Regions from separate parts of the Caloramator sp. ALD01 genome, predicted to be linked through region 3. Evidence: predicted binding sites of a transcription regulator. Region 3 holds the regulator's gene; each other region holds the start of a gene.
What was found. The regulator Rex, encoded in region 3, represses fermentation and respiration genes when NADH is low (regulators of the CRP and FNR family bind a similar motif). The targets are predictions, from matches to a motif close to ATTGTTAANNNNTTAACAAT.
Positions count from the first base shown of each region.

Region 1: A3M9_RS0110520 (DUF969 domain-containing protein) is a predicted target of Rex. The motif match lies at 3,223-3,242, and genes of this name have one in related genera.
Region 2: A3M9_RS0106505 (DUF5692 family protein) is a predicted target of Rex. The motif match lies at 1,551-1,570, and genes of this name have one in related genera.
Region 4: fdhF (formate dehydrogenase subunit alpha) is a predicted target of Rex. The motif match lies at 2,132-2,151, and genes of this name have one in related genera.

Region 1 is NZ_AXAA01000033.1:9,235-15,256, reverse strand. Features, by position in the region: gene A3M9_RS0110535 (methyl-accepting chemotaxis protein) at 1-758, shown strand, start outside; gene pcp (pyroglutamyl-peptidase I) at 862-1,503, opposite strand; gene A3M9_RS0110525 (DUF979 domain-containing protein) at 1,530-2,486, opposite strand; gene A3M9_RS0110520 (DUF969 domain-containing protein) at 2,502-3,200, opposite strand; gene A3M9_RS0110515 (M48 family metallopeptidase) at 3,415-4,170, opposite strand; gene A3M9_RS0110510 (hypothetical protein) at 4,450-4,656, opposite strand; gene A3M9_RS14675 (hypothetical protein) at 4,668-4,826, opposite strand; gene A3M9_RS0110500 (hypothetical protein) at 4,956-5,270, shown strand; gene A3M9_RS14275 (LysM peptidoglycan-binding domain-containing protein) at 5,626-6,022, shown strand, end outside.
Region 2 is NZ_AXAA01000010.1:42,947-48,968, reverse strand. Features, by position in the region: gene A3M9_RS0106510 (hypothetical protein) at 1-426, opposite strand, end outside; gene A3M9_RS0106505 (DUF5692 family protein) at 579-1,505, opposite strand; gene A3M9_RS0106500 (ABC transporter ATP-binding protein) at 1,752-2,525, opposite strand; gene A3M9_RS0106495 (glycosyl hydrolase family 18 protein) at 2,686-4,011, shown strand; gene A3M9_RS0106490 (DMT family transporter) at 4,318-5,223, opposite strand; gene A3M9_RS0106485 (methyl-accepting chemotaxis protein) at 5,312-6,022, opposite strand, start outside.
Region 3 is NZ_AXAA01000017.1:377-6,398, forward strand. Features, by position in the region: gene A3M9_RS0108050 (short-chain-enoyl-CoA hydratase) at 1-685, opposite strand, end outside; gene abc-f (ribosomal protection-like ABC-F family protein) at 853-2,769, opposite strand; gene A3M9_RS0108060 (redox-sensing transcriptional repressor Rex) at 2,918-3,562, shown strand; gene A3M9_RS0108065 (ATP-binding protein) at 3,568-5,808, opposite strand.
Region 4 is NZ_AXAA01000016.1:47,374-53,395, reverse strand. Features, by position in the region: gene pulA (type I pullulanase) at 1-1,807, opposite strand, end outside; gene fdhF (formate dehydrogenase subunit alpha) at 2,169-4,835, shown strand; gene A3M9_RS0107965 (formate/nitrite transporter family protein) at 4,889-5,743, shown strand; gene A3M9_RS0107960 (molybdenum cofactor guanylyltransferase) at 5,819-6,022, shown strand, end outside.

The sequences.
Region 1 (6,022 bases), on a different contig from region 3:
TAATCTTTGAGTTTAGTACTCAACTTGAAGGAATTGTAGAATTAATAAAGGATGTATATGTTAGCACAAACAATGTAAAACAAATGGCAGATAGTAGTAACAGCGATATGGAATATGCTATTCAATCTATTGAAAGCGTAAATGAATCCTTTAATAAACTAACTGAAAAGATACAGGAAGTTGGGGCTAATGTTTCAAAGATAAATGAAATTACAACTTTAATAAACAACATAGCTGAACAGACTAACCTACTTGCCTTAAATGCTGCTATCGAAGCTGCTCGTGCTGGAGAGGCAGGTCGTGGTTTCTCTGTTGTTGCAGATGAAATAAGAAAGCTTGCTGAACAGAGTAAAAACTCCTCTTCAAATATTGCAAGCCTTGTTTATGATGTATATAATGAAACAAATGCTATGGTTAATACAACCGATGTAATGAAGAAAGAACTTGAAAATCAAATGGATAAGATATATACTGCACTACAGTCATTTAAATCAATTACAACTTCTGTTGATGAAATAGCACCTAAGATAGTTACAACAACTAATTCAATCGAGGAATTAAACAAGAGTAAGGACAGTATAATAAATAAGATTGAATCTGCCTCAGCTGTCGCTGAAGAAGTTTCAGCATCTTCTGAAGAAATTGCAGCTTCAACTCAAGAAATGAGCAGATCCTCAGAGACACTTGCAGAATCTGTTCAACTTCTAAACAATATGAGCCAAAATATGAATGAACTTGTAGGGAAGTTTAGGGTATGATAAAACCTCAGTATTTGGTGGAATACCAAGTACTGAGGTTTTTTGTGTTATTATAAATTACTAAGTCTCAATATAAAAGTAGATTTTTTATATGAGTATTGAACTAACATATTGTCCCCTCAGAATTCTTTTTATCATCTTTATTATTTATGGCAGCCTTTATAGCTAACATTAATGCCTTAGAAATCATATCTAAATTCATATAAGGTGTGTTAGCTCTTGTTATAACCTGTTCTGGCAAAAATGGAACGTGTATAAATCCTCCTCTTATATGAGGATATTTTTTATTTATTATATACATTAGACCATACATTATGTGGTTACACACATAGGTTCCAGCTGTATTTGAAATAGATGCAGGTATATTGGCTCTCCTTATTTCTTCAACCATTGCTTTTATAGGAAGATTTGAAAAATAAGCATTTTCTCCGTCCTCAAATATTTTTTCATCAATAGGTTTATTCCCCTCATTATCTGGTATCCTTGCATCATCTACATTTATAGCAACTCTTTCGATACTTATATCATATCTTCCTCCTGCCTGCCCAACACATATCACTATATCTGGTTGATGTAGTTCAATAAGTTTTTCCAGTTCAATAATTGATTTTTTAAAAACTACAGGAATAGCTGCTTTTATTACTTCAGCACCATCAATGTTATCTTCTAACATCTTAACTGCTTCATAAGATGGGTTAATGACATCTCCTCCAAAAGGTTCAAATCCTGTAATAAGAACTTTCATATAATCACCTCATATCGAAATTAATATTAAAATGCCCATACATACATTAATATAATATGAATTATTAGCATAGTAATTGCAACCGGTACTTGATATTTAATAACACCATACTTTTTATCTTTAATCTCGAGAATTGCTGTTGGCACAATATTGAAGTTTGCTGCCATTGGTGTCATTAATGTTCCACAATATCCCGCTGTAAGTCCTAACATTGAAGCAATAACTGGATTTGCACCTTGAGCAATTACGAAAGGTACACCTATACCAGCAGTTATAACTGCAAAAGCTGCAAAAGCATTTCCCATTATCATTGTAAATAAAGCCATTCCTACACAATATGCTATAACTCCAACTAAAATATTTCCTTGTGGTACAAATCCTTTAATACCATCTGCAATTACAGTTCCAACTCCAGCTGCTGTAAACACTGATCCAAGAGCTGCTAATATTTGTGGTAACATACTAACTGGTCCAACAAGTTCTAATAATCTTCTTGAATCCTCTGCCACTTCTTTAGTGCTGCCTTTTGTTACAACCATAGCCATTATGAGTGCTACTAATGCCGCAATACCTAATGCAACTAATGAGCCTAATTGTTTTGTCCAATATTGAGCAACTATAAATGCTATTATTGCTAAAGCTAAGGCAGGTATAAAAATCTTGTTTCCAATTTTATTTGCCATTTCAGCCTTAAATTCTTTACTTGATTCATTAAATTTATTATACTTAACTAATTTTAGAGCTGATAAAACAGCAAGTAAAACTATCAAATATCCTATCACTGTATCGTCAATTTTAATATTTTTATTTCCCCACAACATTCCTATTCTGCTAAATGAAAATATTACTCCTAAAATACCCCAAAATAATGCTGTCGGAATTCTTGATGGATGGCTTTTATCCTTTAGTGTTACATAAACTGAATAAAATGCTATGATACCACAAAATACATATAGTAATTCAGTTAAAGTATCTTTTAACATATTTATCCCCCCAATTTATACATTTTTAGTTATATCATTTTTTATTCTCATTTTTGAACTATATTTCATATCGAACTTCTTATCATAATATAAAAATTGTAAAGTACCAACTACCATTATTATTAATGCAATAGGTAATGCTGCCTTTGCTGCATCAATTGCTTCTATCTTGTAACCTAATTCCTTCATAACTCCAACTACTAAGAGTACGCCACCAGATGCAACAAAAAAGTTTTGTCCAAAGAAATTACCATAGTTTTCAACAGCTCCTGCAAGACCTTTTATTGTTTCTTTATCTTCGTCCTGCATTTCACCATAACGACTTTCACCTGCACCCTGTGCCATTGGAAGTATTAAAGGTCTAATGAATTGAACGTGTCCACCTATTCTTAATCCAAACATAGCTGATAATGTTCTAATTATTAAGTAAAGTGATGTTAATCTTCCTACTGTAGCTGACTTTATCTTGCTTATCAAATATGCTGCTCTCTCCCTCAATCCATATCGCTCTAATAAACCTATTACAGGTAGAGTAATTATAAATATTGACATATAACGATTTGTAACAAAGGCACTACCTAAAGTCTTCATAATTTCATTAAATGACATTCCTGCAACAAGTCCAGTTATAATTCCTGCAAAGACAACTACAGCAATAGTGTCTAATTTTAGAATAAAACCAATGATGATAATTAAAATACCGATAAGTTTAATCATAAACAAACCCCCTTATAATTTTTTTATTATTTTGAAAATAGCATAAATAAAAAATAAATTCTGTAGCAACGGCTACAAAATTTATTTTTGTATATAAGAAAAAAATATTAAATATTACACCTTACATTTTATATATAATAGTTATATATTAATAACTCATCCAATTCCGTTTAGATTTATTTAAACTTTAGTATTTTTAATGGATTTCAGGTTAATAACTAAAAAGCCTCCCCCCATTCTCCTTAAGCCACATCTTTTTCTTTTCAAAATCAGGCATAATTTCTTTAACCAAGTCCCAAAACTTTTTAGAATGGTTGTGATGCTTAAGGTGACAAAGTTCGTGTACTACAACATAATCAAGCACATCAAGTGGAACCAGTATAAGCCTCCAATTAAGGTTTATATTACCCTTGCTCGAACAGCTTCCCCATATTGTTTTTTGCTCTTTTATCACTACTCTATTAGGAACAAGGTTATATTTTTGACTAAAAAACTCAACCCTTTGTTTAAGCACTACTTTAGACTCTTCCTTTAACCATTTTATAATCTCTTTTTTTAACATTTCTTCTGTGAAAAAACTCTCTTTTGCCTTTGGTAATTTAATATATAGTTTATCCTCTTCCTTATAAATCTTTAACTTATCCACATTATCCTCAGAAATACATAGGATAAGTTTTGTTCCAAGATATTCTATTCTACTTCCATTTTTATATTCTATACTTCCTGTATCTTTTTTTATCCTTTCTATTTCCTTCAGTTTTTGTACAATCCATTCTGCTTTACCTTCAACAAGATTTAAAATATACCTATCATCTACATATATAGGAGAGGTTACAACTACCTCCCCCTCTCTTGTTATTTTAATTGTTATTGTCTTTTTCTTCTTTTTTATTATCTTATATTCAAATACTTCTCCATTGTATATAAACTGTGGCATCTTTAATTCCTTTCTATATGTATTTTTCATAATTTATATATTCTACATTTTATCATCTTTCCCTTTTTAAATATTCATCCTAATATTAATTGCAATTAGTATATCTATTTCATTTACTCATATAACAAGCATTTTTCACATCTCAAGATGTTTTACCTTATTTTGCTCATTTTTCTATAAGATACTTATTTTAAAAGGCTGTTACACATTGCATTTATCTTATTCTAATCCCTTTTGTTACTTCAACATCAAATAATAATATTTACTTATATACATAAACATAAAAACAGCCTTTTGTAAGGCTGTTTTTCACCACTCTATCTCATCCTCATCAAAATCTTCATCCTCTAAAATATAATCTGACACATCATATCCAAGTTCTTCTGCAATCTCTAAAAGTTCTTCTTCATCTGCACTATCAACACTTCCTATAAGTGGCCATATTCCAGATGGTCCAACATAGTCTAACAAATCTCTTTTTAATTTCCTATAGTTTACCCTTTTAATGATAATCATCCCCCATCATATTAAAATGGAATTTCTTTATCTTCATTATTAAATATATTTATGTAAAGCTCAGTTAATTCTTCATCTGTCATATCCTTTAATTTGTTGATATAAATATCTTTAAATCCTGCTGCTTCATAATACTCTTCAAGTTCTAAAAGCATTTTTTCTCTATCCATATTAATCCCTCCCTATATTTATATATAAATTATACTTATTTTTTATTACCTTGAAAAATTTATTTTTATATACTTTTTTATACATTTATTGTATAATTTGCATAGATATATATGAAAGGAGTGATTTTGTTGTCTCAAAAAATTAATATAATTATGTTAATTTGTTCTTTTATATGTACCATTCTATTTATGATAACTAAAAAGATATTTTTAAGTATTATTTGGGGTATTAATTTTATTCTCTTTTTATTCAACTTTATTAAGACTTACACTAAAAGCAAATCTAATTTAACCGAAGAAGAACTAAACAACCTAAATACTAAAATTAAGGAATTAATTTTAGCAAATAGAGAAAGTAAAGCAATATATTTATATATGAAAACTACTGGAGCAGATTTAAAAGATGCAAAAGAATATATTGATTCATTAACAGATAATTTTTAAGTTGAGAGGAAAAGGTGAAAAAGTTCATTACAATCATAAAAATAATATTTTCAATAATTTGTTTATTAGGTGCAATATTGCTTTTTTTAAAAGATATTTTTATTCCTGCACTTATTCCATTATATCTATCAATTGCTATACTCTGTTTAATACTAACAAAACTTGAAAATTAAAAAATTCATAAAAACATTTGGATTACTACTTTTATATTAGGAATTACTACTATTATTTTAAATTTTGTTGTTGGGATAGAACAAAATTATAATTATAATAAAAAGGTAGATTTTGTCTTTAGCACAAATATAATTATTTTTTCATATTCTAATTATATAAGTATAATTAGAGGGATGATACTTTGAAAAATGATATCGATAATAAAACACGTGCACAAATTCCTGAAAGATGTCGTATAGGTTTTCAAAGATATACTGTTGTTAAAGGGGATACACTTGAGAAAATTGCAAAACGTTTTAATGTAACTGTTGGTTTTTTAATAGTAGAAAATCCCCATATAAAAGATCCGAATAAATTATCCCCAGGAGATGTGCTGTGTGTACCTATACAGCCTCCACCTGGTGTTGGGAGAGTACCAGAGAGCTGTCCTATAGGATATGAAAAATATACTATAAAATCAGGGGATTCCTTTTCAAAGATAGCTCAAAATATAGGGGTTCCAATAGATCTTCTTATTTGGAATAACCCTCATATTCCAGATCCAAATATAATTTTCCCTGGAGATGTTCTATGTGTAC
Region 2 (6,022 bases), on a different contig from region 3:
TTCTAAAGTTCTATCTCCATCAAATCTTTTCATTAGAATTTTTTCTACTTTATAAAGATTGTTAGGACCTATCCTTAATTCTGTAATTATATTATCATCATTAATGTCTGCTGAATAAATAACAATAGTTCTAACTGGTTTTCTTTCCTTTTTATATAACCTTAAGTCATATAAGTTAAACCTAATTAAATCATCCTTTTTATAAGTTGTTTGAAATTCTAAGTGCAACAACGAATCATCTTCTAACAAAAACACAAAATCCATAACCTCTTCTTTTACATCAATTATTGGTAAATCTGTTGGTATTACTGACTTTATTTTGGGAAGTTTAATACCTAAAAATTCTAAAGTCGTATCTTTAAATGCCTCTGCCATATATTTTAAAATTATATCGTTATTATTGTGCGATATATGTATATTTGACATATTGCCAACTCTATATTTATCTTGTATCTTAATTATATCATAAAGAAAATTTTGTTTCATCCTCCATCATAATAACAATATCATACATAGTATTATTTATAAATGATATTGCTCTTATTTAAAAAAGCATCTGAAATTCAGATGCTTTTTGTTTACATTGTTAAATTATTACTCTTTAATACAACCTTATAGGAATTAAGGTCACTGTGTACCTCTTCTTTAAATGGATTCTTCTTAAATTTGAATATTTTATAATAATGATAAATAAATACCGCTATGTTGGATAGTAATGCAAGTAGGCTTACAACAAATAATGCTGTTGTGCTATGGGAGGATTTTACTGCATACTTTGAAGTATCAACAAAGCTTGGGAAGCACATTACAAACATCATCCAAGTAGCTAAGGTCTGTGCTCTGTGTTGCAGCCAAGCTCCCTTTTTTATAAAGAAGGCTGGGATTGTACAGGATAGAAGTAATGCAAGTCCTGCATAATATGAATGGTCTGAAACACAGTTATATACATATGCAAAGTTCCATAGGTCGTATGCAATTATCCAAAACCAAAGCTGGTCTGGCCAAATCATATCTTGGCTTTTATCCTTACTAATTACTATACCTACCCAACCTGATAAGGTTATAATATTTAGTATTCCTGCTATGCCATTCATTATGTTCCAAGGACCACCAATTATTGTAACTCCATCAACAAGCCCATTATAGCTGTAACATTGAAAATCTCTTATTACTGCCTCCATAATATTTAGTGAAAGTATAAATGGTGGGAACATCAAAGCATATTTATTTGTTTGCAATTTCTTGTTATACCTAATTGCCATAAATCCTATACATCCTGCAAGTGCAGAATATACCTTTGCCCAATGGAACCAAGTTCCAACACTTGAACCTTCTCCTGCTGTTTTAGGCCATACTGTAAAGGTTAATATAATTGGAAGAATAATGAATAAGAAGATTGAAACATACTTACTTCTACGAGCAACTTCATTAATTAATATAAGTGCAATTAATACAACAACCCCCATAACTATTTGTGCAAATGATAACGGTTCAAATAAAAACATATAATTCCCCCTTTATACGACTTGGTCGCTATAATTTTAAAAATATTTGTAATAATTATTACAATTTTATTGTATCAGAAAATTTTGTTAAAGTAAATATTGGTAAATAACTTTATATGTAAATTATAGTTAACGTTTTCTAAAAATCTTTATATAAAAAGACGTGCATAAACACGCCTAAAATAATACCTCATTAATCAAAAATTCAATTTTAAATACAATAATTTACATATCATCTACCTTCATTTACGAATTAATTACCTCAACAAGTCTATTTGCAACCTCTGAATGGTTTGTAAATCCAGTTAATGTGTTAAATATATCCTCAAGGCTGCTTCCTAATACCTTCTCCTTAAGTTCTTCAAAATTACCATCTGCTACAATTTGACCATCATTTAAAAGAAGTATTCTATCACTTACCTTTTCTACAACCTCCATAATATGGGATGAGTAAAATATGGTTTTGCCTTCATTTTTTAATGCCTGCATCATTTCTTTAAAGACCATTGCACTATTTGCATCAAGGCCTGTAATTGGTTCATCAAAGAATATTAAATCTGGGTTATGTATTATTGATGAGATTATTGCAAGCTTCTGCTTCATCCCCTTTGAAAAGGATGAAATCCTTGTATTTTTTACTTCATAGAGGTCAAAAATATTTAGTAACTCGTCTATCTTTTTATTGAGTTTATTTTCCTCAAGTCCATATATACTTCCTATAAAATTTAGATATTCAACTGGAGTTAGGCTGTCATAGAATTCAACAATTTCTGGAACATAACCTATTCTTCTCTTATACTCATATTTATCCCTTATATCTTCACCAAAAATTTTAACAGTACCTCTATATCCACTTGTCATTCCTAAAAATATTCTAATAGTTGTACTTTTACCAGCACCATTTGGACCAATATATCCAACAATCTGCCCCTTTGGCACCTCAAAGCTAATTCCCTTTAATACATCCCCACTTCCATAATCCATATATAAATTTTCAACTGAAATTATATTATCCATCATAATCCTCCTTATACGTCTATATAGGTTAATTTTGACACAAAATATAATTATTTTCAAGTTTTAAACTACTTTTTCATTGGTAATATACCCATAAATTACATTTAAACTTTGTAATTATTCGTTACGATAAATAATATATAAAGTTTTAGGGGGGTAGTATATGACAAATAAGAAAAAATTGATTCTATCAATCATACTTTTTATTTTTACACTTACAAGTTTTGTAACAGCCTTTGCAAAAGTAAGAAAAGGAACAGCTCCTGCTGCACCTTCAAGCATAAGTGCATCAAGTATAACAACAAGCGAAGTTACTTTGACTTGGACAAGTTGTCAAGGTGCAACAGGCTATAAAGTATTTATGGCAACTCTAAATGATTCAAACTACACACAAATCGCAACTACTTCAGCAACAAGCTATAAAGTTACAAATTTAAAACCTGCTACAGTATATTGGTTTTTTGTTCGTGCCTACAATACCTATGGCACATCAGGTGATTCTGCTCATATAAAAGTAACTACTCAGAATATTGTTATTAATAATCAAAAGCAGGTTATTGGATTTACAACCTACTATTACAGTGGGGACAAGTCCTCCTATAATTCTATGGTAAACAATACTTCACTTTTAAACACAGTAATTACACACACATATATAACAGATGGACTTGGAAATATATCAGGTTTAGTTCCAACTGAACAAATTAATTATGCAAACAACAATGGAATAGTTCCTATTGCAATGGTAAGTAATAACTTCAGTGGTGACATAGCAAAGCAGCTACTTGAAAATGCACAAAATAGACAAGCTCTTATAAATAATATATCCAATGCACTAAAACTAAATGGTTATAAAGGTGTAAACATAGACCTTGAAGGAGTTTACTACTACGACAGAAGCTATCTTTCAACCTTTATGAAGGAGCTTTATACTGCATTAAAACCACAAGGATATATAATAGGTATCTCTGTCCCTGCCAAAACATACGACAGCTTAACTAATAGCTGGACAGGTGCTTATGATTATGCCGAACTTTCAAAGTATGTAGATCAATTTATACTAATGACCTACGATGAACACTACCCAGGGGGTACACCTGGTGCTATTGCATCCATTGGATGGGTGCAGAAGGTAATAGATTATACTATTACTGTTGTTCCAAAGGAAAAGATTTTCTTAGGACTTGCAGCCTACGGATACGACTGGTCCTCAAATGGCACCACAAAGGCATATAGTATAAATGGAATTTATAACATTGCAAATAGCAATAATGCAACTATCCTTTGGGATGATGTGTCAAAGTCACCTTATTTTAATTATACTGATGTAAATGGAGTTGCACATTCTGTTTGGTTTGAAAATGACAAGAGCATTGCATATAAACTTGATTTAGTAAATAACTATAATCTTTCTGGAGTTGCTATTTGGAGACTTGGACTTGAAAATGCAGATTATATGAATATGATAAAGGCTAAATTTAATAAATAAAAATAGGGCTTTATACCCTATTGCTGCTAAAAAATTATATATTGATTAGCCCCATGAAGGATTTCTTGGGCATTCGTTCATTTCGCTAATCAATTCTAAGCTTTTCTTTGTTTGAAAAAGTCCTACCCTCGCGATGCCATCGTCCTGATGGCCGCTCGGCTCGGCACGTCCTGTGCCGAATTACGGACTTTTTCAAAGTCAAAAAGCTAAGAATTGCTAAAGCTTATGAAAGAGCCTATTGAAATCCATTCATGGGGCTTTTTCAAAATTTAGCTAACAACTATGTTTATCAACAATCTCAGGGCTTTATGCCCTATTTTTGTTAAGTATTCCAAAGTAGTTTGTCCCCCAAACACCAATTATTATCATCACAGCTCCAATTAGTTTGTAGGTTTCAAAACTCTCTCCTCTTATTGTAATTCCAGCTATAACCGATACTACTGTAGTAAGGTTCGCAAAAACTGAAGATTGGGATGCAGGAAGCTTAGATAAACTGTAATTAACAAGTAAAAAGGCAAAAACAGATGACAATACACCAAGGTAGAAAATTGAAATTAAAACCTGTGTATTTATCTTAGATAAAATACTAATATCATTAGAAATTATACCTTGAATAAAATATAGTGTTCCAAAAACAATCATCCCAAGTATCATCATAAAATAAGTCGTCTCGTATGGTGTAAAATTCTGTGAGGCTCTTCTTGAATAGATATTAAACATTGCAGCACTAAAAACTGCAGAGAGTAAAAATATAATTCCTTTTAATTGGGCCTTTGCCTCTAAATTTCCTCCACCTAATACAATCGTTAGAACCCCAATAACTGATATAACAATAAAAATCCACTGAAGCTTTGAAGGTTTTTCATCAAGTAAAAACGCAGCAAGTATTGCAACAAGTACAGGAATAAATGCCATCATAACTCCAGCCTCTGATGATGTAGTATACTGAAGCCCCTTTGTTTCCATAATAAAATAAATTATTGGCTGCCAAAGGGCAACTAATATTAGTGGTTTTAAATTTTTTCCCTTTAAATTCACTTTAACTATTCCAAACAATATTAAAAGTGACATTGTTATTGTTGCTGTTGTGAACCTTAAAAATAAAAGTTCAAAGGTTGACAGCGTCTCTAATGCAGCTTTACTAAATATAAAGGAAAAACCAAAAATTAAAGACATCGTAACTCCAGCCAAGTATGGCAAATACTTCTTCATAACGCACCTCCTATTCATCTTGTATATTCTAACATAATAGATGCAAAAAAGGAATGATAGACATTTATCTATCATTCCTTTTTTATTTTTATAACTTAAACTTATTTATCTCTTCAACCATTTCATTTGCCATCTTTTCTAATACTTCAGCAGAGTTTGAAACCTCATCAGATGCAGAATAAAGCTCCTCCGTTGAAGCGGCTGTTGTTGTAACAGAATCTGAAATATTCCTAATAGATGCTGATAAACCCTCCATATTATCAAGTATATCCTGCTTACCCTTTTCTATATCAGATACATAGCCGTAAAGTGCATTAATATTTTTTGCAAGTCCTTCTATTGTAATTATTATATTTTTAAATATATTAGTTGTATTTTTATTTTTTTCAATTTGTTCATCAATCATAAGAGCCATTCTGTTAGAACTTTCTACAACAATACTATTTTCATTTGACACTGCATCAATAATCTGATGTATGTTCTTTGATGAAACAAGTGTCTGCTCTGCAAGTTTTCTAACTTCGTCTGCTACAACTGCAAATCCTCTACCTGCCTCTCCTGCACGAGCTGCCTCAATTGCCGCATTTAAGGCTAAAAGATTTGTCTGTTCTGCAATAATATTTATTACATTTGATATTTCACTAATCTTAGATATATTTGTACTTAGTGCCTCAATACTATTTGAAACTAAATTAAAGGAGTCTTTTATATTAATCATAGAGTCTTGGAAGGAATTTATATTCTTGCTTCCCTCATCTAATAGAGTATTTATTGACTCTGCATCCTTTTCTATGTTTTT
Region 3 (6,022 bases):
CTGCTTCATATTGAATACCTGTTTCAATATCAACATCTATTCCTCTGTTTATTGCAACTTTACACATTCTTACAGCCACTGGTGCATTCTTTGAGATTGAATTTGCCAAATCCATAACCTCATCCATTAAAATTTCCTGTGGCACCACCTTGTTAACCAATCCTATTTTTTCTGCCTCTTTAGCATCAATGATTCTGCCTGTATATATAAGTTCCTTTGCCCTTGATGTTCCAATTATTCTTGCAAGCCTTTGTGTTCCTCCAAAACCTGGAGTTATTCCTAAAGTAACCTCTGGTTGCCCAAATTTTGCATTTTCAGATGCAATTCTAATATCACAGCATAGGCTCAATTCACATCCACCACCTAATGCATAGCCATTGACTGCCGCAATAGTTGGTATCTCTAATTTTTCAATTTTTCTAAAAACACTATTCCCTAAAATAGAAAACTCCCTTGCCTCAAATACAGACATATTAGACATCTCTTTTATGTCAGCTCCTGCAACAAAGGCCTTATTTCCTTCACCTGTTATAACAAGAACGTAGATGTCCTTATCCCTTTTTACATCTTCAATAATACTATCAAGTTCAAGTAGAGTATTGGAATTTAATGCATTCAGGAATTTTGGACGAGAAATCTTTAGAACTGCAATATTGTCCCTTTTTTCAAAAGATATGTTCTCCATATTATCCCCCCATTGTTAAATCAATAACATTTTTATATTCCCCATATTTATTATAATATTTTCATAATTTTCTATCAACTTTAAGTTCACTATAATATAAAAGAGCACCTAAATTATGTGTAACTTCCTAATTAAAGCTACCATTTACACATAATTAGGTGCTTTCTTTATTCTTCAATATTTGCTAAAAGCTCTTCCCATATTTCATAACACTTTTCTAATTCATCCTTTAAATTAATTATTTGTTGATTTATATCTCTTGTCCTATCAGGATTTGTATAGACTTCCTCTTTGCAAAGTTCCTCTTCTAATTCAGCTATGTTTTTTTCTTTTTTCTCTATTTCTGCCTCTACTTTTTTAATTTCATTTTTTATATTTTTAATCTTATCCCTTTCCTGCTTTAACTTTTTCTTTTCCTTCTCTATTTGGGTTTTTGTTTTTCCTTCTTCATTAACTACTATTTCATCTTCCTTTGCATTCTTTTTAGCCATATAGTAATCGTAGTTTCCGAGATATTCAACAATACTGTTCTCCTCAAGCTCGCATATCTTTTGCACAACTTTATTTAGGAAATATCTATCGTGGGATATTACAAAAATAGTTCCGTCATATTCTAAAAGGGTATCCTCAAGTTCCTCCCTTGTTAATATATCTAAATGGTTTGTAGGCTCATCAAGAAGTAGAAAATTGGCCTTCTTCAACATAAGCTTAAGTAGATTTAACCTACACTTTTCACCGCCTGATAAATCCTTTATCTTTTTAAACACATCGTCTCCTTTAAATAAAAAGGCTGCAAGTGCATTCCTTATTTCTCTGACTGTTTTTTGTGGAAACTCATCCCAAACTTCATCTAATATTGTTTTTTCGGGATTTAAGTCCCTTTGTTCTTGATCATAATATCCAATCTCTACATTCCTACCAAGCCTTATATATCCACTATCAGGCTGAACTTCGCCCTTTATTATTTTTAAAAGTGTGCTTTTTCCACGTCCATTTTCTCCTATAAGTGCAACCTTTTCACCTTTTCTAATCATTAAATTAATATTATTAAAAAGAACCTTCTCTCCATAGGATTTAGACAGTTCTTCAATCTGGAGAACGTCATTACCACTTTTTATTCTTGTATCAAAACTTATCCTTACATTTTCTTCATAGGTTATTGGTCTATCTCCTAAATTTTCTTCCAATTTTAACAACATTTTCTCTTTACTCTCTGCTTGTTTTATGCTTTTTTCGCGATTAAAGGACCTAAACCTTTCTATCATCTCTTCAAGCCTTTTTATTTCCTTCTGTTTTAATTCGTATTCCTTTACCCTCTGCTCTATTCTATTTTTTCTTTCCTTTATGAAATAAGAATAGTTTCCTCCATATTCTTCTACTTTACCATTTAAAACTTCAACCGTCTTATTAGTTATTACATCGAGGAAATATCTATCGTGAGAAATAATAAGCACTGTTCCCCTATACTCCTTAAGGAAATTTTCAAGGAAAGCTATTCCTCCTAAATCAAGATGGTTGGTTGGTTCATCTAATAAAAGAACATCCGGACTCTTTAAAAGTAATTTTGCAAGAGCTACTCTTGTTTTTTGTCCTCCTGATAGATAGCAAATTTTTTTGCTTATTTCCTCCTCAAGAAGTCCAAGTCCAATAAGTACACCCTTTGCATAGCTTTCACAGCTATATCCATTTCTATTTTCAAATTCCACCTGAAGCCTTCCATATTCCTTTAGAAGCCTTTCGTGGTCTGAATTTGGATCTGAAAGCTCCTCTTCAATCTGCCTCATTCTTTCTTCTATCTCTTTTATATCTGAAAATACCTTCATAACCTCTTCAAAGGCAGTAAGATTTTCATCTATGTCTAAGTTTTGCGAAAGATACCCAAGAGTTTTTCCCTTTTGAAGAATTATTTCACCCTCGTCCTGCTTTATGCTGCCTGTTATTATTTTAAAAAGAGTAGTTTTACCTGCACCATTTCTTCCAACAAATCCGATTTTATCGCCTTCGTTTATTATTAAGTTTATACCATCTAAAACTACATCTACTCCATAGGACTTTTTTATATTGTTAACATAAAGAATTGCCATTTTTTCACCTCAACTTAAAATAGCCTAACAGATTAATTTTAATATTAACCCATATTTAAAGCAATACTTTTTAGGTAATTGACATTAATTCTTGCATATTATAACATATATGATAGGGGAAAATTATAAGGATGGGAAGTGAAGCTTTATGGCAAAGGAAACTAAGATTTCGATGGCAGTTATCAGAAGATTGCCAAAATATCATAGGTATTTAGGTGAACTTTTAAGAAAAGATATAGATAGAATATCTTCAAAGGAGCTTTCAGAAAGAATTGGGTTTACAGCTTCTCAAATAAGACAGGATTTAAACTGTTTTGGTGACTTTGGGCAACAGGGATATGGTTACAACGTTAAGGATTTATATGACCAAATAGGAAAAATACTTGGACTTGATAAGAATTATAAAACAATAATTGTTGGTGCAGGTAATATAGGTCAAGCTGTTGCAAACTATGCAAAGTTTGAAAGGTTAGGATTCCATCTACAGGCTATTTTTGATAAAAATCCAAAGCTTATTGGAATTAAAATCAGGGATATTGAAGTTAAGGATGTAGATTGTTTAGATACATACCTTAAGGAAAATCCAATAGATATAGGTATTATATGTGTTCCAAAGGAGCACGCACAAATGGTTGCAGACATAATGATTAAAAATGGAATAAAAGGTATATGGAACTTTGCTCCAACGGATTTAAATGCACCAGATGATGTTATAGTAGAAAATGTACATCTAAGCGAAAGTTTAATGATATTGAGCTATAGACTAAATGAATCTGAATTATTTAAAGAATAAGTGGGCTAATTGCCCACTTTATTTTTGCATATTCTTTGAATTGTATCTTTAAGCTCTTCAATTGAAAAGGGCTTCTGTATTATATCATCTATATATTTCTTATCGGAATCATTGAGATTACCAAGCCATCCTGTCATTAGAACTACTGGTATCTCCTTCATCTTCTTTATTTTTTCTGAAAGCTCAGCACCTGTGCAATTTGGCATAGCAAGATCACACATTACTGCATCAAAATCATATTTTTCTATTAGTTTAAGGGCCTCCTCATCATCAACTACATAAACCGAGTCGTGTCCAAGACTCTTTAGCATCTCTGATACTGCCTCTGCAACAGGCTCCTGATCATCTATAACTAATATTTTATAAATTTGCTTTTCTTCACAACTTTCATTAAGATGTTCTCTGCTTAATCCTGCACCCTTTGCAGGTAGTTTAATCTCAAACTCAGTTCCTTCATTAACTTGGCTTGATACATCTATATGTCCATTCATTTCCTTAATTATTGAGTAAACAATAGAAAGCCCAAGTCCATTTCCTCTTTCATTTTTTGTTGTAAAGAAGGGCTCAAATATCTTCTCTTTAACTTCCTCAGTCATACCAACTCCAGTGTCCTTTATTTTTACCACTATATTTCCCTTCTTATTAAAGGACTCTATATGCAAAAATCCACCGTTTGGCATAGCATCTATGGCGTTAGAAATTATATTTACAAATACTTCTCTAAGCTCAGTAGCTGTGCCTTCAACAAATCCCTTTGCCTTTAAATCTAATTTAACCTCAATACTCTTTTTGCTTATTTGGGATTCATAGGTCCATTTTGGTTTTGTAATTTCAACAGATTGAATAATAATCCTGTTTATATCACAAAGCTCCTTTTCCTTGTGTTTTGGCTTTGAAAATTCCTGTATTCTCTTTACTATTTTTGCCCCATCCTTTGCACTTTCTTCAATGAGTTCTATATATCTATTAAGTATAGGGTCGTCTATGTTATTTTTTAGAATTTGTATATATCCTAATATTGGAGTTAATATATTGTTAAATTCGTGGGCAATACCACCGGTTAGCTCTCCTAATGCCTGCATCTTTCTTGATTGAATTAAACTGTCCTGTATCTTTTTATATCTTCTAAATTCCACAAGCATTTTACCTATCGTTTGACATACCATATATAAAAACTCAGAGCTGTCTTCAAAGGAGAAATACTTGTCTTGACTTGAGAGCCACATACATCCTAGTATATTTTCATCAAACTTTATAGGAATTGTTATACAAGACAATATATTGTTCTTTTGCATAACATCCTTTATTGGCCCTGATATATCTTTAGTATGATATACTAAACAGTTTAATTTTGAAAAAGTTACCTTTGGATTATAAGTTCCACCTTCAATATGCTGTTTATATGTATTTACTATATCATCAGTAATATTATAAGATATTACATAGTCAGAATTAAAATCCTTTGGCAAATCATTGTTTTCAAATAGTACAACAAAACCTCTATTTGCTGAAATAGAGCTACATATTATGCTTAATGCTGTCTCAAGTATCTCGCCTTCATCCTTTTTATAGGACAATTCTCCAGATAATTTGCTTATAAATTTATATACCTTATTTTCTCTTATTACCTTTTCTCTCTTCTTTAAAAATTCCTGTACAATTCCTAAAGTTTCTTCCTTTGTAAAAAAGCCTTCATCATTTATATGAACATATACTTCATCATTGTTCTTATATATAAAATTAGGATTTAAGTGTGTTATTGCAAAAAGGGCATCAACACCAAATTTGTCTATATTATAGCAGCTTATAGCTGAAACTGGATATTTTTCAAATATATCGTTTAATTCCTTTTCATAGTTATATAAAAATTCCTCATCATAATCACTATGACAAAAGGCTTCTCTATCGGAAATTATCGCTATGCCGTCATATCCATCCATAACTGCATCCTTTGCCATATCCTTGATGTTTTGATATGCTGAATTTATGTTGTTGTTTGCAAAGAAAAGCTGAGAAGATTGAACTATTAATTTATTACTTGCAATAAGTTCAATCATATCCATATTTGCCTGTCTTAAATAAAAATCAAGGCTTGTTAGAACATCTCTATCGACAAAATAATAACACTTTCTATTATTTCTAATTCCCCAAGATATGAACTCTGCAATCACATCGTAAGCATAATCATCGTCGGTGTTAATTAGGGTATACCTAACACCTCTTTGGAAGTATTTATCAAAATCCATTCGACTTCCCCCTAATTCAACACAAAAATTATAGATTTTTTCTAAAAGACTAATTATATGATATAACATTTTTTGTTAAAATAAAAGCTTTTTTTGTACTTTTTTGACTTTTTTCTATCATTTTCTCTTCATTTCTTCTTTTACTTATTCATTTCCTTTTTATGTAATTGCGATAATACAATAAAAAATAAAGATAATCTAAAATTAATTATCT
Region 4 (6,022 bases), on a different contig from region 3:
CCTTTAGATAATTGTAAACATCAATGTTTTTAACCTTAAGACTCCAATCCACCTTATTTATTTCATCCTTTGCGTTGTAGCTATTTTCAACACCTTTTTTGGTTCTTAAAAATTCATCTCCAGAATGAATAAAGGGTACACCCTGTGATGTTAAAACAATGGAGTAGGCCAATTTATGCATACTTTTTAAATCTTCAAAACTATCCTTTGCATTAGATATATTAAGTTTATCCCATAAAGTATGGTTGTCGTGGCAGGATATGTAGTTTATGTTTTGGCAAGGTGTTACATAAAGATTAGGAAGTCCCTTTACACATTCCTTTATTGTATCTTCAAGATCTGAGGCTCCGCTTACAAACCCCTTTTCCTTATATTCAAATACACTACCACGAACGGAATTTCTTATTGTATCATTGAAGAATCCTATTCCTAAAAGTTTACTTGAGTTTTTCTGTATAGCTCTTTTTTCTTCTTCTATTCCTGTTGGTATATTCCAGCCCTCTCCATATATCATTGCATATGGATTTATTTTTAATACTTCATCTCTTACACGGTTCATCGTTTCTACATCGTGAAGCCCCATTAAGTCAAATCTATATCCATCTATATGATATTCTTTAGTCCAATATTTTACAGAGTCTACTATAAATCTTCGCATCATATAATTTTCAGATGCTGTGTCATTTCCACAACCGCTTCCATTTATAAAGCTTCCATCAAGATTTTTTCTGAAATAATAACCTGGTACTAATCCTTCAAAATGTGTCTGCTGTGCTTCATACATATGGTTATATACAACGTCCATATTAATTCCAATTCCAATGCTATGTAGTTTTTGAATTAATTTTTTTAGTTCTATTATCCTACTCTTTGGTGAAAATGGGTTTATTGAATAGGAACCTTCTGGACAGTTGTAGTTTTGAGGATCATACCCCCAATTATATTTATCAAGAGGGTATTTTTCATCAACACTTTTATAGCTAAAATCATACATAGGCATTATTTGTACGTGGGTTATACCAAAATCCTTTATATGGGAAAGGGCTGTTTGTACTCCCTCAAAGGCTGTATTTTCTTCTGTTAGGCCTAAAAACTTTCCTTTAAGATTTACACTACTTGTAGAATCAATTGTAAAATCCCTTATACTGAGCTCATAAACTATTGCGTCAACGTTTGCATTTAATTTAATATACCTATCTTCCTCAAACCCTTCAGGATTTGTTGATTTTAAATCAACTACTGCACCTCTTAGTCCATTTACTCCAACTGCATAGGCATATGGGTCAACTACAATGTTTCTTTTCCCAAATACAAAGGCTTCATAATTATAAAAAATTCCATCCAAATCACCGTTGACTTTTGTGTAATAAACCCCCTTATCTAATTTTTTCATTTCATATACTTCGGGTTCTTCATCTATAGTTGGGTCAAAATTTTTATAAAGTAGAAGGTTTATTTTTTCTGCCACAGGTGACCAAACATAAAACTCTGTAAATTCTTTATTATAAATATATCCCAGCGGACCATCATAGGCATAAATAAGATTAAATTCATCTGTTTTAAATAGAGGAGAGTAATTTACGTTAAGCAAATATCCTTCTATTAAAATATGGCATTGCTTTTTAATATCAATATGACCTTTTATGTTTATACATATGTCGTCTCCACAAAGGTTAATTCTTTGTATTTCGTGGTTTATGTCCTTTTGAAATATTTTTATTCTGGTATTCTTGTTTATTCTTATTTTATTTTCTTTGATTCCGTGTACTACTATTTGGCTAAAGCTCTTTAGGTATGAAAATAACATATTTATTTCTCCCTTCAAAATATAGTGTCTTTTACTATTTTATATTTTTTTTATAAAAAAAGGAATATACAAAGTTAATAACTTTTTGGCTGTTTAAAAAGTTATATATTGATTAACCCCATAAAGGACTTCTTGGGCATCCATTCTGCGGCTTTAGCAATTCTAAGCTTTTTTGTTAGAAATAGTTCTATATTGCAGTGTCAATGTCTCCCCCCTATTTTTTATACTAATATCAACAAATATTTGTTAAATTAAATTAATATAAAATATAAATACAATAAAAAATAATGCGAAAAATTAAAATTAGAGGTAAAATATTTATGGTGTGTTAACTATTTAACAAGTATTTAGGGGGGATTATATGATAAACCTAACCATTGATGGAGTTAAAATTTCAGTTGAAGAAGGAACGACCATACTTGAAGCTGCAAGATTGCTTGGGAAAGATATTCCAACTCTATGTCACGATGAAAGATTAAAGCCCCACGGTGCTTGCAGAATATGTGTTGTTGAGGTTGAAGGAGCAAAAAGCCTTTTGGCATCCTGTTCAACTCCTGTTCAGGAGGGGATGGTAGTACATACTGAGTCAAAGAGTGTTATTGAGGCAAGAAAAACTGTGTTGGAACTTTTAATTTCAAACCATCCATTAGATTGTTTAACCTGTGAAAAGGCTGGAGACTGCAAATTACAGGATTACTGCTATAGATATGACATAAAAGAGGACAAGTATGGTGGAGAAAAAATAAAATATGAATTGGATGATAGCAATGAATTTTATATTTGTGATCAAAATAAATGTATACTTTGTGGAAAGTGTGTTAGGGTATGTAATGAACTTCAATGTACTGGTGCCATAGGTTTTGCAAAACGTGGATTTTATACTCATATAGCAGTTCCATTTGATAGAAAATTATATGAGTCTGACTGTGTATCCTGTGGTAACTGCGTTGCAGTATGTCCAGTTGGAGCTCTAACTGTTAAAAAGAGGGACAAGTATAGAGCTTGGGAGGTTAAAAAGGTTAGAACAACCTGTTCCTACTGTGGTGTTGGATGTCAGATGTATCTACTTGTAAAGGATGACAAGGTTGTGGGAGTAGAACCTTGTTTTTCAGAGCCTAATAAAGGGCTTATGTGTGTAAAGGGAAGATTTGCATACAATTTCATAAACCATAGGGATAGATTGAAGAAGCCACTTATAAAGAAAAATGGAGAATTTGTTGAAGTTGAGTGGGATGAGGCATTAGATTATGTTGCATCAAGGCTTAAAAAGATTAAGGATGAGTATGGTTCAGATAGTATTGCAGGATTTGCTTCTGCAAGATGTACAAATGAAGATAACTATATGTTTCAAAAGTTTATGAGGGCTGTGATTGGAACGAATAATGTAGACCACTGTGCAAGACTTTGCCACGCTACAACGGTTACAGGTCTTGCGACAACCTTTGGAAGCGGTGCTATGACAAACAGTATAGGAGAACTTGAGAAGGCAGACTGTATATTTATAATAGGTTCAAATACTACTGAAACACATCCTGTTACAGCAACCTATATAAAAAGAGCAAAATTAAATGGAGCAAAGATTATTGTAGCAGACCTAAGAGAAATAGAATTAACAAAGGGTGCAGATGTGTTTATGCAGCTAAAACCTGGAACTAATGTCGTGCTACTTAATGCTATGATGAATGTAATAATTGAAGAGGGTCTTCAGGATAAAAAGTTTATTGAAGAAAGATGTGAAAATTTTGATGAACTTGTAGAGATAGTAAAGCAATATACTCCAGAGAAGGTAGAAGAGATAACAGGAGTGAAGGCCGAGCTTATAAAAGAAGCAGCACGACTTTATGCAATGAGCGAAAAATCAAGTATAGTATATTCAATGGGAATAACTCAACATTCATCAGGAGTAGAACACGTTTATTCAGTTGCAAACCTTGCAATGCTTTGTGGTAAGATTGGTAAGGAAGGCTGTGGAGTAAATCCTCTTCGTGGACAAAATAATGTTCAGGGAGCTTGTGATATGGGATGTCTACCAGATGTCTTCCCTGGTTACCAAAAAGTATTTGTAAAGGAAAACCTTGAAAAATTCGAAGAGGCTTGGGGAGTTAAACTTTCAGATAAGGTTGGATTGACTGTTCCTGAAGTATTCAAAGCTGCACACGATGGAAAAGTAAAGGCTCTTTATATTATGGGAGAAAATCCAATGGTTTCAGACCCAGATATAAAGCACGTAGAGGAAGCATTAAAATCTTTAGAATTCCTTGTTGTTCAGGATATATTTTTAACAGATACTGCAAAACTTGCTGATGTTGTTCTACCTGCTGCAAGCTTTGCTGAAAAGGATGGAACATTTACAAATTCAGAAAGAAGAGTGCAAAGGGTTAGAAGGGCAATAAATAGCGTAGGAGAAGCAAGAGAGGACTGGAGAATTATTAAGGAATTGATGATAAGATTAGGGTATGAATGCAGCCTAAATTCATCTAAGGATGTAATGGAGGAGATTTCAAAGCTTACTCCACAATATAGAGGTATAGACTATGAAAGAATTGAGGAAAAGGGACTACAGTGGCCTGTTTTAGATAAGAATCATAGTGGAACACCAATACTTCACGTAGAAAAATTTGCAAGGGGTAAGGGATTGTTTAAACCAGCCCATTATAAAGCGGCGGCAGAAACACCAGATTCTGAATATCCTTTGATACTTACAACTGGTAGAGTTCTATATCATTATCATACTATGACAATGACAGGCAAGAATGAAGGTTTAATGAATATAGTTGGTGAGCCATTTGTGGAAATAAACCCAATGAACGCCTCAAAGCTTGGAATTAAAGATGGAGAGATGGTTGAGGTAACATCAAGAAGAGGAAGTGTAAAGGTTAGAGCAAAGGTTACAGAGAGAATAGAAGAGGATGTAGTATTTATGCCATTCCACTTTAAGGAAGCAAATACTTTAACTAATACAGCATTGGATGAAGTTACAAAGGAACCGGAATTAAAGGTTTGCACTGTAAGAATAAATAGGTTATAATAAGGGAGGTTCTCTCCCTTGTTATAATTTTATCAATAGAAAGGAGATGCTGTATGGAAAAAAGAATGTTAGTACCAAATGAAATTGTTGATGAAACAATTGCTGCTGGTGTAAAAAAATCAAAGCTTAAGACTTTGCAAATGATTATTTTAGGAATTATTGGTGGTGCTTTTATTGCACTTGGTGGTTATTCTTCTGCTGTTGCCAGCCATTCAATAGAAAACTTTGGTGTAGCAAAGCTGGTAGCAGGTACGGTTTTCCCAGTTGGACTTATGATGATACTACTTGGGGGAGGAGAACTTTTTACAAGCAACACAATGATGTTAATTGGTGTTGTTGATGGTAAAGTAGAGCTTAAAAAGATGTTTAAGAATTGGTTTTTTGTTTATTTTGCCAATCTAATAGGTTCAATAATAATAGCATATTTGATATTTGCTTCAGGTGGACTTGATGTAAACGGAGGAAAACTTGGGGCCTATGCATTAAAGGTTGCAGCCTATAAGGGAAGTTTACCCTTTTATAGAGCCTTTACAAGTGGTATACTATGTAATATATTAGTGTGCATAGCAGTATGGATGTCTTATGGTGCAAAGGATATTATACATAAGATATTTGCTGTGTGGTTTCCTATTATGGCCTTTGTTGTTGCAGGATATGAACACTGTGTTGCCAATATGTATTATTTTTCAATAGGCCTATTTGCAAAGACTAACCCAGCCTATGCAGAAGTAGGGCATTTTACAGCTGAAAAATTATCCCATATATCAATTGGTTCAATGATACAAAATTTAATTCCTGCAACTTTAGGTAACATTGTTGGCGGGGCAGTATGTATTGGTCTTATGTATTATTTAGCATTAAAGAGAATACCAGCAAAAGTTGAAGTAAGTAAAGGATTAAAAATGTAATGATAATTTAAATTTTTAATGAGTGCCATGAAAAAATAGGTGTTTTTCATGGCACTTTGGTTAAGGGGTGGTTTTTTGAAAAAGGTTTCTACAGCAGCTATTCTCTGTGGTGGCAAAAGTTCAAGAATGGGTTTTGATAAAAGTAAAATAGTAATTAATGATAAGTTATTAATAGAACATATTGCAGAAAGGCTAAATACAGTATTTGATGATATTGTTTTAGTAACAAATGATAAAAATAAATTTAATACAAAATTTAGAGTTGTTGAGGATGTTATA